DNA from 2 places in the Rhizobium sp. YJ-22 genome. Region 2 is predicted to be linked to the other one. Evidence: riboswitches for the same ligand, from Rfam matches in the RefSeq annotation. Region 2 holds a riboswitch; the other holds the start of a gene.
The links. A riboswitch is a leader RNA that binds a small molecule or an ion and turns the genes downstream of it on or off. The one in region 2 is predicted to bind S-adenosylmethionine.
Positions count from the first base shown of each region.

Region 1 (6,488 bases), on a different contig from region 2:
AACTGGCGCGCATCGGCGAGATCGTGCAGCATCTGCCGGTGTTCGACGGGTTCGATCCCGAGCGGCTGATCGCCGTGGCGCAGGATTGCACCGCGCTGGTCTCCGGCAATGAGGGTCTCGACATCGCGCTCGAAATCATCCGCGACACGCTGCCGCCGCGCCTGCGCGACACGGCTTATGCGCTGGCCGTCGAGATCGTCGCCGCAGATCGCCGGGTGGTGGCCGAGGAACTGCGCCTCCTGCAATTGCTGCGCGACCGCCTGGCGCTAGACAAGCTGACCGCAGCCGCCATCGAGCGCTCCGCCGAGGCGCGCTACCGGCCGCTTTAGAGTGTCGATCCTCGTTTCGCTCCGGTCGGATTATGCTCTGAAACTCAATACAATCCATTCGGAAAATAACGCAGATAGATTTCCTGCAGCCGTCCATTGCGCGACAGCATCAGCAGCGCATGGTCGATCGCCGCTGTCAGATCCTTGTCCTGCTTGCGCAGCATCACCGATAGCCCCTCGCCGAGATAGGTCTCGGAGAAATACGGACCATCGAACAGGCTGCAGCATGATTCGGCGGCGGGGCTGGCCGTCCAGAAGATCAGTTGCACGCCGTCCGTGAAGACGGCCTCGACCGATCCCGCCTTCAATGCCTCCAGAAGTGCCGCCCGGGTTTCGAAAGTGACCGGCACGATCCCGGGAAAATAGGCCTTCAGCATTTCCTCATGCGTCGTCGCGGCCAGCACGCCGACCTTGCGGCCGGCGAGCGCCGCCGCCGTTTCGCCCGCCGGCATCGCCTTGCGGTTCACGGCAAAGCGCGCCGGCAGCGCCAGGAATGGCCGCGAAAAACCAAAGCGCGCGCGCAACGCCGCCGTCGCCGCATGGCCGGCGATGGCCGCGTCCACCTGTCCGCTGTCCAACGCCGCCTCGATTTCACCGAACGGCATGGCCTGGATCTGGCACTTGTCGGCAACCTTCAACTCGGCACAGATCAACCGCGCAAGGTCGACCTGGAAGCCGGCAAGCCTGCCCGTCTGGTCCATGAAATTGAATGGCGGAAAATCGACCGTGGTGACGAAACGCAGGCGGGTGAGCGCCGACAGATCGGCCCCCGGCAGGCGATCGCGCGCGTCGAACAGCAGCGGCACCGTATGCGTCGGCTCGGTTCTCGCCATATTCGGGAGAGACAGAACCAAAAAAAACACGAGAAAAGTGCATTTACCCCAAAATTTTAGGGGTGCGAGACGCGGCGTCGCCATTATGATCCAACTCCAGATGTCGTTGTCACCACCTCGCACAAGGAGTTGACGACAACACGCGCAACCGTTGACCAAAGCCATCAGCGGATGGCCCGGCAACGGAGTCTCAGTCCGTGACGGGGTGTAGCAGGTTCATGCGCAACGGGAAATATCCAGACATCTGCAAACCGCCGGACACGGGCGGCGCGCCTTTCTCGATGCCAGCCATGACCGATGCCGAAATCGAGAGCGAAGTGCTGCGTCGCCTCGGCATTGGCGAGCCGCTGATCGCCGAAATGGCCGAGCGCGCCACGCAATCCGGCGCAACCCTGGAGCGTGAATTGCTGGCCAGCGGCGCCGTCAGCGAGCCGGCCTATTATGCCGGACTGGCGCACCTCCTGTCGCTTTCCTATCTCGACAAGATTCCCGAAGGGCGGCTGCCGGACACCGCCGCGCTCGACAGCCAGTTGACGCGCCCGATGATGGTCCGGTTGCAGCGCCCGCGCAAAAGCGCGCTGACGGCGCTGGCGCCCGAGGCGCGGCGGCTGCCGCAGACCATGGCGCTGCTCGCGCGCAATCCGGGCCTGCGCGCCGATATGGTCGTCGTCTCCGCCACGACGCTGCGCGCCGCCGTCTGGGAGGCGGGGCGAATGCGCCGCGTGCGCGACAGCATCACCGGCCTGTTCGAACGGCAGCCGCATCTTTCGGCGCGGGTGGTGTTCTGGGGGCGGCAAGGGTTTTATGCCGGGCTCGGCGTCTCCATGGTGATTGCCGGCCTCTTGCTGGCGCCGCACCCATCGATCGACGTGATCCATGTCGTGCTGACGCTGCTCTATTTCCTGACCTTCCTGATCAAATGCTGCGCCATCCGCCATTGCCGCGAGCCGGCGGCGCCGATCCCGCCCCTGCCGCCGCTGCGCGACCTGCCGGTCTACTCGGTCATGGTGGCGCTCTATCGCGAGGAACAGGTAGCGGCGCAGCTGGTGACGGCACTGCGGCGGCTGCGCTGGCCGACCTCGCGGCTCGACATCAAGCTGGTCTGCGAGGCGGACGATCACGCCACCATCCTGGCCCTGAAGTCCTTCGACCTGCCGCCGCATTTCGAGATCGTCGAGGTTCCGCCGATGGCGCCGCGCACCAAGCCGAAGGCGCTGACCTATGCCTTGACGGCCGCGCGCGGCAGCTATCTCGCCGTCTACGACGCCGAGGACCGGCCACATCCCGACCAATTGCGCGAGGCCTATGGCAGGTTCCGGCAGGCACCGGACGATATCGCCTGCCTGCAGGCGCCGCTGATCATCGCCAATGCCCGGCAATCCTGGCTGAGCGCACTGTTTTCGCTGGAATATTCGGCGCTGTTCCGGGCATTGCTGCCGATGCTGGCCCGCAGCCGCATGCCGCTGCCGCTCGGCGGCACCTCCAACCATTTCCGCACCGACGTGCTGCGCGCCGCCGGCGGCTGGGATCCGTTCAACGTGACCGAGGACGCCGATCTCGGCATGCGGCTCTACCGGCTCGGCTATCGCTCCGACGTGTTGCTGCGGCAGACGCTGGAGGATGCGCCGACCACGGCAAGGGTGTGGATGAACCAGCGCACCCGCTGGTTCAAGGGCTGGCTCCAGACCTGGTTGGTGATGATGCGCGCGCCGGCCGAACTGCGGCGCGAGATGGGAACCTCGGCCTTCGCCATGTTCAACCTACTGATCGGCGGCATGCTGATCTCGTCGCTTGCCCATCCCTTCATCCTGCTGTTCATCTTCGTGACCATCTGGGCGCTGATGCAGGCGCCGGGCGAAGGCCTGTCGATCGCCACGCAGATCCTGTTCGCCATGGATTTCACCAATATCCTCGGCAGCTACGCCGCCGTTCTCGGCGTCGGCAGCGCCGCAATGATCCGCCATGAAAAGAAGCTGATCGGCTGGCGCTGGCTCGCCTTGCCCGCCTATTGGATGATGGTCTCGGCTGCGGCCTGGCGCGCGGTTTTCGAACTGCGCAGCAACCCTTTCCTCTGGCACAAGACACCGCACGAGCCCGCGCGCTGCGCCAACGCCGCCGATTCACCGGCCAAGGCCGGGCAGACGGCAACGGCATCGACCGTCATGGCTTCAAAAAAATGAAATCATTTGCGTGAAAACCTGGAGCGGGTGAAGGGAATCGAACCCTCGTATTCAGCTTGGGAAGCTGCTGCTCTACCATTGAGCTACACCCGCGCGGGTTTTCTTCTCCACCAGTTCCCGCGGCCTGTCAAGGGAGCGACAGAATCAGGCGGGGCGGAAATGCTTGGAGAGTTTCAGGCCTTGCGCCTGATAGTTCGAGCCGAGACCTTCGCCGTAGAGGCCTTCGGGGCGTTCCAGCATGTGTTCGTAGACCAGGCGGCCGACGATCTGGCCATGTTCGAGGATGAAGGGCACCTCGTGGCTGCGGACTTCGAGGACGGCACGGCTGCCGGAGCCGCCGGCCTCGGCATGGCCGAAGCCGGGATCGAAGAAGCCGGCGTAATGGACGCGGAATTCGCCGACCAGCGTATCATAGGGCGTCATTTCCGCCGCGACCAGCGGCGGCACATGCACGGCCTCGCGCGAGACGAGGATGTAGAATTCGTCGGGATCGAGGATCAGCTCGTCGCGGCCGCGGCTATAGAGCGGCTCCCAGAAATCGAGCACGTCCTGCGCCGCCTTGGCGTCGACATCGATGACGGCCGTATGGTGCTTGCCGCGATAGCCGATGAGGCCGAGCGGGCCGGAGCCCTTGAGGTCGATGGACAGCGCGATGCCGCCGTTGGAGACGTTCGGCGCCTCGCTGGCGACGAGGGTTTCGCGCGTATGCAGGTCCAGAAGTTCGGCGTCGGCGAGCAGCGAATGGCCGATGCGGAAGCGGATCTGCGACAGGCGCGAGCCGCGGCGCACGACGATCGGGAAGGTGCGCGGGGAGATCTCCAGATAGAGCGGACCGTTATAGCCGGCGGGGATCTTGTCGAATTCCTGCGCCCGGTCGGTGATGACGCGGGTGAAGATGTCGAGCCGGCCTGTGGAGCTTTTCGGATTGGCGGAGGCCGACATGTCGGCCGGAAGGTCGAGGCTTTCCAGGAGCGGCACGATGTAGACGCAGCCGGTTTCCAGCACCGCGCCCACGCTCAGGTCGACCTCGTGCAGCTTCAGCCGCTCCAGCTTGTCGGCGACGGAATGGTTCGGACCCGGCATGAAGCTGGCGCGAACCCGATAAGCACGCGCGCCAAGGCGCAGGTCGAGGCTTGCCGGCTGGATCTGGTCGGAATCGAGCGCGGACTCGGAGTTCAGCCGCCCGGCGGTAAACAGCGCGCGGATCGCCTTGTCCGCCAGAATGCCTGTGGTCCTGGTCATCATGCCCTTCCTTTTGCGGCAGACAAAACCAAACCTGAGCAATTGACGCAAGCGGCAAGGCGCAGTATTCAGGCCGTTATCCCGTGGTGATTTGGCCGGTCGGCTTGCAGCCACGTTAAACAAGTGGCTAAAAGGACCGGGTTGAAAACCGGTTCGCTTTCGCGACCGGTTTTTTTGTTTTTGAAAGTGGTGATGGCATGTCTCAGAAATGGCGCCCCGCAACAACCCTCGTCCATGGCGGCACGACCCGCTCGCATCACGGCGAAACCTCCGAAGCGATCTTCCTGACGCAAGGCTTCGTCTATGACACGGCGGAAGCGGCCGAAGCCCGCTTCAAGGGCGAGACCGACGGCTTCATCTATGCCCGCTATGCCAGCCCCACCAACGACATGTTCGAAAAGCGCATGTGCGCGCTGGAAGGCGCCGAAGACGCCCGCGCCACCGCCTCCGGCATGGCCGCCGTCGCTTCCGCCATCCTCTGCCAGTTGAAGGCCGGCGATCATATCGTCGCCGCGCGCGCCCTGTTCGGCTCCTGCCGCTGGGTGGTCGAGACGCTGGCGCCGAAATACGGCATCGACTGCACGCTGATCGACGGCCGGGATCTCGCCAACTGGGAACAGGCGATCCGCCCCAACAGCAAGGTGTTCTTCCTCGAAAGCCCGACCAATCCGACGCTTGAGATCGTCGATATCGCTGGCGTCGCCAAGCTCGCCAATCAGATCGGCGCCAAGGTCGTGGTCGACAACGTCTTCGCCACGCCGCTCTTCCAGAAGCCGCTGGAACTCGGCGCGCATGTGGTCGTCTATTCCGCCACCAAGCATATCGACGGACAGGGCCGCTGCCTCGGCGGCGTCGTGCTCTCCGACAAGCAGTGGATCGACGAGAACCTGCACGATTATTTCCGCCATACCGGCCCGGCCATGTCGCCCTTCAATGCCTGGACGCTGCTGAAGGGGCTTGAAACCCTGCCGTTGCGCGTCAAGCAGCAGACCGAGAATGCGGCCCGCATCGCCGACTTCCTCGCCGACAGCAAGCAGATCGCCAGGGTGATCTATCCCGGCCGCGTCGACCATCCGCAGGCGGATCTCATCGCCCGGCAGATGAGCGGCGGCTCGACGCTGGTCGCTTTCGAGATGAAGGGCGGCAAGGCGGCAGCCTTCGCGCTGCAGAACGCTTTGGAAATCGTCAAGATTTCCAACAATCTCGGCGACGCCAAGAGCCTGATCACCCATCCGGCGACGACGACGCACAAGAACCTGACCGACGAAGCGCGCGCCGAACTGGGCATTTCCGCCGGCACCGTACGCCTCTCGGCCGGCATCGAGGATGCCGACGACCTGATCGCCGATTTCGAGCGGGCGCTGTCGAAGGTTTCAGCCTGAGCGACTGCCAGCATGGCGAGCAAATAAACATCCTTAACCTTTTTGCGCCATGATGGCGCAGAATTGGGTCAGAACGAAACGGGATCGGCCGGAAAGGAGACCTTTCCGGCCGTTCTTTTGTTATAAGGAATGGTGGCGGCATCGCTGGCAAGGATGCGGCGGCAGATGGTGAAGGTGTAGGGGATGTATCGCGCCCTGACGAGAGACATCGAAGTGGTCGTCGAACCGTTCTATCTGGAGGAGCAATCCGATCCGGACGACCAACGCTATGTCTGGGCCTACCGCATCGTCATCTCCAACCATTCGGATGCGCCGGTGCGCCTGCTCAACCGCTATTGGCATATTACCGACGAAAACGGCCAGGTGGACGAGGTGACCGGCCCCGGCGTGGTCGGCGAACAGCCGCGGCTGGAGCCCGGCGACACCTATGAATACTCCTCCGGCTGCCCGCTCGATACACCATCAGGCATGATGTTCGGGCATTACCAGATGGAGACCGACGACGGTGAGCTGTTCGACGTC
Region 1 is NZ_JARRIR010000001.1:593,650-600,137, forward strand. Features, by position in the region: gene P7F60_RS02820 (tellurite resistance TerB family protein) at 1-329, shown strand, start outside; gene P7F60_RS02825 (transporter substrate-binding domain-containing protein) at 374-1,162, opposite strand; gene P7F60_RS02830 (glycosyltransferase family 2 protein) at 1,453-3,342, shown strand; tRNA gene P7F60_RS02835 (tRNA-Gly) at 3,362-3,435, opposite strand; gene P7F60_RS02840 (2'-deoxycytidine 5'-triphosphate deaminase) at 3,487-4,584, opposite strand; SAM riboswitch at 4,658-4,735, shown strand; gene P7F60_RS02845 (O-succinylhomoserine sulfhydrylase) at 4,782-5,966, shown strand; gene apaG (Co2+/Mg2+ efflux protein ApaG) at 6,150-6,488, shown strand, end outside.
Region 1: another riboswitch for S-adenosylmethionine. It lies ahead of P7F60_RS02845 (O-succinylhomoserine sulfhydrylase); the one in region 2 lies ahead of metA (homoserine O-succinyltransferase).

Region 2 (6,488 bases):
CAGGTGGGTGACGCCGCGCTCGTTGCGGTCGAGCTGGACTTCGTGGCCGTCGAGCATGAAGCGGCCATTGGCGATGCGGTTGGCGTTGCGGCCGGGGCTGGCGCCGAAATAGGGAGAATGGAGCGGATAGGGCTCGAAACTCTCGAAACCGAGCACCAGCGGCGGCGCGTGGCCGTCGAGGCGCAGATCCTGGATGACCGAGCCCCAGGTCAAGACCTTGGCCCGCAGGCCGCCGCCGCGCAGCTCCACCCGGTAGACCGTTTCGCCGCTCGCCGTCGTGCCGAAAATTTCCCGTTCGCTGCTCATGGATCGCCTGCTATCGACTCTTTCCTGAAGCGCCTCGCGCTTCTTTACCGGGGCGCAAGATGCGTCGCTTTGGCCGCGACTGCAACCGGCTTTATTTCGACAAGGCGCGCATCGCCCGGTCGAGGCCGCCGAGCGTCAGCGGATACATCTGTCCCCCCATCAGCGCGCGGATCATGCCGGTCGAGGTGGTATAGCCCCAATGCTCCTGCCGCATCGGGTTCAGCCAGATGCATTTGCGGAAATGGCCTGTCATGCGGGAAAGCCAGACGGCGCCGGCCTCTGGGTTCCAATGCTCGACCGAGCCGCCGGAATGGCTGATCTCATAGGGACTCATGGCGGCGTCGCCGACGAAGACGACGTGATAATCGGGGCCGAAAGTGCGGATGATGTCCAAGGTCGGGGTGATCTCGGCGCGGCGTCGGCGATTGTCCTTCCACACGCCCTCGTAGAGGCAATTGTGGAAATAGAAAGAGTCCATATGGCGGAACTCGGCCTTCGCCGCTGAAAACAGCTCCTCGACGCCGCGGACGTGGTCGTCCATCGAGCCGCCGACATCGAAGAACATCAGGAGCTTGACGGCGTTGCGGCGCTCGGGCCGGGTCTGCACGTCGAGATAGCCATGCTCGGCGGTGGCGCGGATGGTGCCGGCGAGATCGAGCTCGTCGGCGGCGCCGTCGCGCACCCAGCGGCGCAGCCGCTTCAGCGCCACCTTGATGTTGCGGGTGCCGAGCTCGACCGTGTCGTCGAAATTGCGGAATTCGCGCCGGTCCCAGACTTTCACCGCCCGGCGATGGCGGGAGCCCTCCTGGCCGATGCGCACGCCCTCGGGATTGTAGCCATAGGCGCCGAAGGGCGAGGTGCCGGCGGTGCCGATCCATTTCGAGCCGCCCTGATGGCGGCCCTTCTGCTCGGCCAGCCGTTCGCGCAGCGTTTCCATCAGCCTGTCGAAGCCGCCGAGGCTTTCGACCAGCGCCTTGTCCTCGGCGCTCAGATGCTTTTCCGCCAGCCGCCGCAGCCAGTCTTCCGGCAGGTCGCGCGGGGAGGGGCCGGCTTGGCCGGGCGTGCCCGCCAGCGCTTCCAGCCCCTGAAAACTTTCGGAAAAGACGCGGTCGAAGCGATCGATGAAACGCTCGTCCTTCACCAGCGCCGTGCGGGCAAGATAATAGAAGGCCTCGATGTCGAAATCGGCGATGCCCGTCTTCATCGCTTCGAGAAGCAGCAGGAATTCCCGGAGCGTGACCGGCACGCCCACTGCTTTCAGCCGCAGGAAGAAGGGCAGGAACATCAGAAATTCCGCTGATAGACGAGGAAGGGCGTCTTTTCGGCGATTCGGTCGTAGAGCCTGCGCGCCGTGGCGTTGAATTCCTGCGTCATCCAGTAGACCTCCTTCGATCCCTGAGCTTGCGCCGCGCCATAGACCGCCTCGATCAGCGCCCGGCCGACACCCTTGCCGCGCACGTCCGGATCGGCGAACAGATCCTGGAGATAGCAGACATTGTCGATATGCCAGCAGGAGCGGTGAAACAGGTAATGCGCCAGCCCCACGGCGCGGCCGTTATCGAAAGCGATGAAGCCGCGATATTCGTTCGGCGCGCCGCTGAGCAGCCGCGCGAAGGTCGAGACGTAGATCTCCTCCGGCAGCACGGTTTCGTAAAAGGCGAGGTATGCGGTCCAGAGGCGGCGCCAGTCCGCCTCGTCCTTCGCCTCGATGGAGCGGATGTGAAGTTCGATCATGCTCTCACCTGTCATTGCCGATCTCCTCGAGATCGTAGGGGGTCGTCTGGTAGATCTCGTTGATCCAGTTGCCGAAGAACAGATGCGCATGGCTGCGCCAGCGGTTGAGCGGCGGCAGGCTGGCATCATTGTGCGGGAAATAGTCGTGCGGCATCTTGATCGGCACGCCGGCATCGACATCACGGAAATACTCGTCGGCAAGCGAGGTCGAATCATATTCGACATGATTGAACATATAGAGGCGGTTGCCTGCATTCTCATGGATCAGGCAGATGCCCATCTCCTTCGATTCCATCAGGATTTCCAGACCCGGCACCTTGGCGACATCGGCGCGGCGCACCTCCGTCCAGCGCGAGACCGGCACGCCGAAATCATCGGAGAAGCCGGTGAGATAGACCGAGGAAGGCTTCAGGTTCACATGGCGATAGACGCCGAACGCCTTTTCCTTGAGCAGATGCTTGGGCACGCCGTGGAAATGATAGATGGCGGCCATGGCGCCCCAGCAGACGTTCAGCGTCGAATGGACATTGGTAACAGTCCAGTCGAGGATGCGTTGCATCTCGTTCCAGTAGGTCACGTCCTCGTAGTCGAGGGTTTCGACCGGCGCGCCGGTGATGATGAAACCGTCGAACTTGCGGTGGCGCACCTCCTCCCAGGTCTCGTAGAAGGACAGGAGATGCTCCTCGGAGGTGTTCTTGGCCTTGTGGCCGCCGACGCGGATCAGCGACAATTCCACCTGCAAGGGGCTGGCGCCGACCAGGCGCGCCATCTGGATCTCGGTCTTGATCTTGTTCGGCATGAGGTTCAGGAGCCCGATCTGGAGCGGGCGGATGTCCTGGCGGACGGCCACGGTCTCGGTCATCACCCGCACGCCCTCGTTCACGAGGGTCTGGAAGGCGGGCAAGGTATCGGGGATCTTGATGGGCATCGTGCTGTCACTCGTTCAAAACAAGAAAAACCGGCCGCGCGAATAAAACGCTAACCGGTCCGTGACGCACGGCCCTTTAGCGACTTATTTAACGTGGCTGCAAGCCGGCCGGCCAAATCACCACGATGTTCTAGATACGCTCCGGCGCGGCAAGAATCAAGGATCAGTCGCGGCGCGCCATGAAGGCGAGGCGCTCGAACAGGTGCACGTCCTGTTCGTTCTTCAACAGCGCCCCGTGCAGGCGCGGCAGCGCATTCTTCGCCGAGCCGCGCAGGTCGGCCGGATCGATCTCGTCGGCGACCAGCAGGCGGATCCAGTCGAGCGCCTCCGAGGTGGACGGCTTCTTCTTCAGCCCCTGCGTGTCGCGGATCTCGTAGAAGGTGGTCAGCGCGCTGGAGAGCAGCTGCTGGCGGATGCCGGGATAATGCACCTCGACGATGCGGGCCAGCGTATCCGGGTCGGGGAAGCGGATGTAATGGAAGAAGCAGCGGCGCAGGAAGGCGTCCGGCAATTCCTTCTCGTTGTTGGAGGTGATGATGACGATCGGCCGCTGGCGGGCGCGGATCGTCTGCCCGGTCTCGTAGACATGGAATTCCATGCGGTCGAGTTCCTGCAGCAGGTCGTTGGGGAATTCGATGTCGGCCTTGTCGATCTCGTCGATCAGCAGCACGCATTTTTCGTCCGCGTCGAAGGCCTGCCAGAGCTTGCCCTTGCGGATGTAGTTGGCGACGTCGTTGACGCGTTCGTCGCCGAGCTGGCTGTCGCGCAGGCGCGAGACGGCATCGTATTCGTAAAGCCCCTGCTGCGCCTTGGTCGTCGACTTGACGTTCCATTCGAGCAGGTCGAGGCCAAGCGCTGCGGCCACCTGCCGCGCCAGCTCGGTCTTGCCGGTGCCGGGCTCGCCCTTGACCAGAAGCGGCCGCTCCAGCCTGATGGCGGCATTGACCGCGACCATCAGATCCTTGTCGGCGATATAGGCATCCGTACCCTGAAACTGCATGTGACCCCTTGGGCGATACGATAAAGCAAAATCGGCGGCACCCTAGCGCATAAGCCCTGAAACCGGAAATCGCGGCCCTTAAAAAATTTCCGCCGCCGCAATGAAACCACCTTCACACAAGATGCCTGTCCTATACATGAGGGATTCAGGCGGAAGACAACGAACTCCATGGCGAATGACGAAGCAGCATCCGAGCGCCACAACGCCGATACCGGCGAGCCGGCCATCGGTTTCATGTCGCAGATCCGCATGATGCTGCGGGCCTTGTGGGGTTCGCCGGTTCGCAGCCGCCTCATCTTCTTCTGGACGCTCATCCTCGCCATCATCCTCGCCACCGCCTTCGTGCAGGTGCTGCTCAACGACTGGAACGGCACCTTTTACGATTCGCTGGAGCGGCGTGATCTCTCCGGCTTCCTGCATCAACTCCGGATCTTCGCCGTCATCGCCGGCGTCCTGCTGCTGCTCAATGTCGGGCAGACCTGGGTGAACCAGATCCTGGCGATCCGCATGCGCGACGGGCTGACGCGCGACCTGCTCGGCCAATGGCTCTATCCGCGCCGGGCGCTCCGGCTTTCGGCCGCCGGCATCCTCGGCGTCAATCCGGACCAGCGCCTGCACGAGGATTCGGCGCATCTGTCCGATATCACCACCAGCCTGGCGATCGGGCTGACGCAATCGACGATCATGCTGGTCAGCTTCGTCGGGGTGCTCTGGGATCTGTCCTCGGGATTCTCGGTCACCTTTCACGGACAGCCGCTCGCCATTCCCGGCTATATGGTCTGGGCCGTCTTCCTCTATGCCGGCTCGGCTTCGCTGCTCAGCACCGTCGTCGGGCGCAGCCTGCCGGCGCTGACCGCCGAGCGCTACGCCAAGGAAGCGCAATTGCGGACCTCGCTGATGCGCGCCAACGAGAACCTGACGGCGATCACTCTGCAACAGGGCGAGGAGACCGAGCGCCGGCGCATCGACGGCGATATCTCCGCCATCCTGAAGACCATGGGCAAGCTGGCCATGGCCACCACCAACCTGCGCTGGGTTTCGGCCGGTTATGGCTGGCTGACGATCATCGCGCCGATCCTGATCGCCGCGCCCGTCTATTTCTCCGGGGATCTGACCTTTGGCGGGCTGATGATGGCGGTCGGCGCCTTCAACCAGGTCTATACGGCGCTGCGCTGGTATGTCGACAATTTCAGCACCATCGCCGACTGGAAGGCGTCGCTGATGCGGGTCGCCAATTTCCGCCAGGCGCTGGTGCTGATGGAAACCCATCCGCCGGCCGCCGATTGCAAGCATCCGGCCCAGGCGGACGAGGATGCCGTGGTGCTGCGCAATGTCGCGGTCTCGGCCGGGCAGGCCTCGGGCAGCTTTCGCCTCAAGGAGACCGATATCGTCATCCGCCCCGGTGAGCGTATCGTCGTCAACGGCGATCCCGGCGCCAACCGCCGCCTGCTGTTTGCGGCGCTGGCCGGCTGGTGGGCGGACTGGACGGGGACGATCGTGCTGCCGGAAAAGGCGCATATGCTGTTCGTGCCCTATGTGTCCTATCTGCCGCAGGCGCCGTTGCGCGATGCCATCGCCTTTCCTGTCCAGGCCAATGCCTATGGCGACGAACGCATCGCGGCGGCGCTGGAGCGGGTGGGGCTTGCCGAGCTCATCCCGCGCCTCGATGTCGCCGCGCGCTGGGACCGCCAGCTCGACCGCGAGCAGCAGGTGGCGTTGGCGGTCGCCCGCATTCTGCTGACGCCGGCCGACTGGATCGTTTTCGAGGATACGCTGGAAGGGCTGGAACCGGAGGTCGCCGAGCGGCTGTCCTCGGCGCTTGCCAGCCTCGACCGGGTCGGCATCATCTATATCGGCCGCTCCGAAGCCTTCATTGCCGCCACGCGGCCGCGTATCCTGCATCTGGAAGTGACCAACGGCGCCGAGCCGGTGCCGCAGCCGGCATAAAAGGAATTATCCTTCCAATTCCTCGCGCAGCATTTCCAGTTCCAGCCATTCCTCTTCCATGCGGGTCAGGCCGTCGCGCAGCTTTTCAAGCTCTGCGGCGAGCTTGTTGAAGGCGGCGGGATCCTTGGAGAACAGGTTCGGATCGGCCATGCGCTCTTCGCGTTTGGCGATCTCGGCTTCGCTCTTCGCCATCTCCTTCGGCAGGTTTTCGAGCGCGAATTTCTGCTTGTAGGACAGTTTGCCCTTGGATTTCGCGCCGTCGGCGGATGCGGCCGGGGCGCTGTCTGCGGCTTTCGCCTTCTCGGCTTTTTCCGCCTTGCGCCTTTCCTCGGCTGCACCCCTGCGCTGCGCCAGCATGTCGGAATAGCCGCCGGCATATTCGATCCAGCGTCCATCCGGGCTTTCCGGGTCGGCGGGGGCGATGGTCGAGGTCACGGTGCGGTCGAGGAAATCGCGGTCGTGGCTGACGAGGATGACGGTGCCGGCATAGCCCGAGACCAGTTCCTGCAACAGGTCGAGCGTCTCGATGTCGAGGTCGTTGGTCGGCTCGTCGAGGATCAGCAGGTTGGAGGG
Region 2 is NZ_JARRIR010000005.1:177,251-183,738, reverse strand. Features, by position in the region: gene P7F60_RS14020 (aldose epimerase family protein) at 1-306, opposite strand, end outside; gene P7F60_RS14015 (VWA domain-containing protein) at 398-1,591, opposite strand; gene P7F60_RS14010 (GNAT family N-acetyltransferase) at 1,591-2,055, opposite strand; gene metA (homoserine O-succinyltransferase) at 2,045-2,968, opposite strand; SAM riboswitch at 3,025-3,102, opposite strand; gene P7F60_RS14000 (MoxR family ATPase) at 3,132-3,968, opposite strand; gene P7F60_RS13995 (ABC transporter ATP-binding protein/permease) at 4,137-5,915, shown strand; gene P7F60_RS13990 (ABC-F family ATP-binding cassette domain-containing protein) at 5,922-6,488, opposite strand, start outside.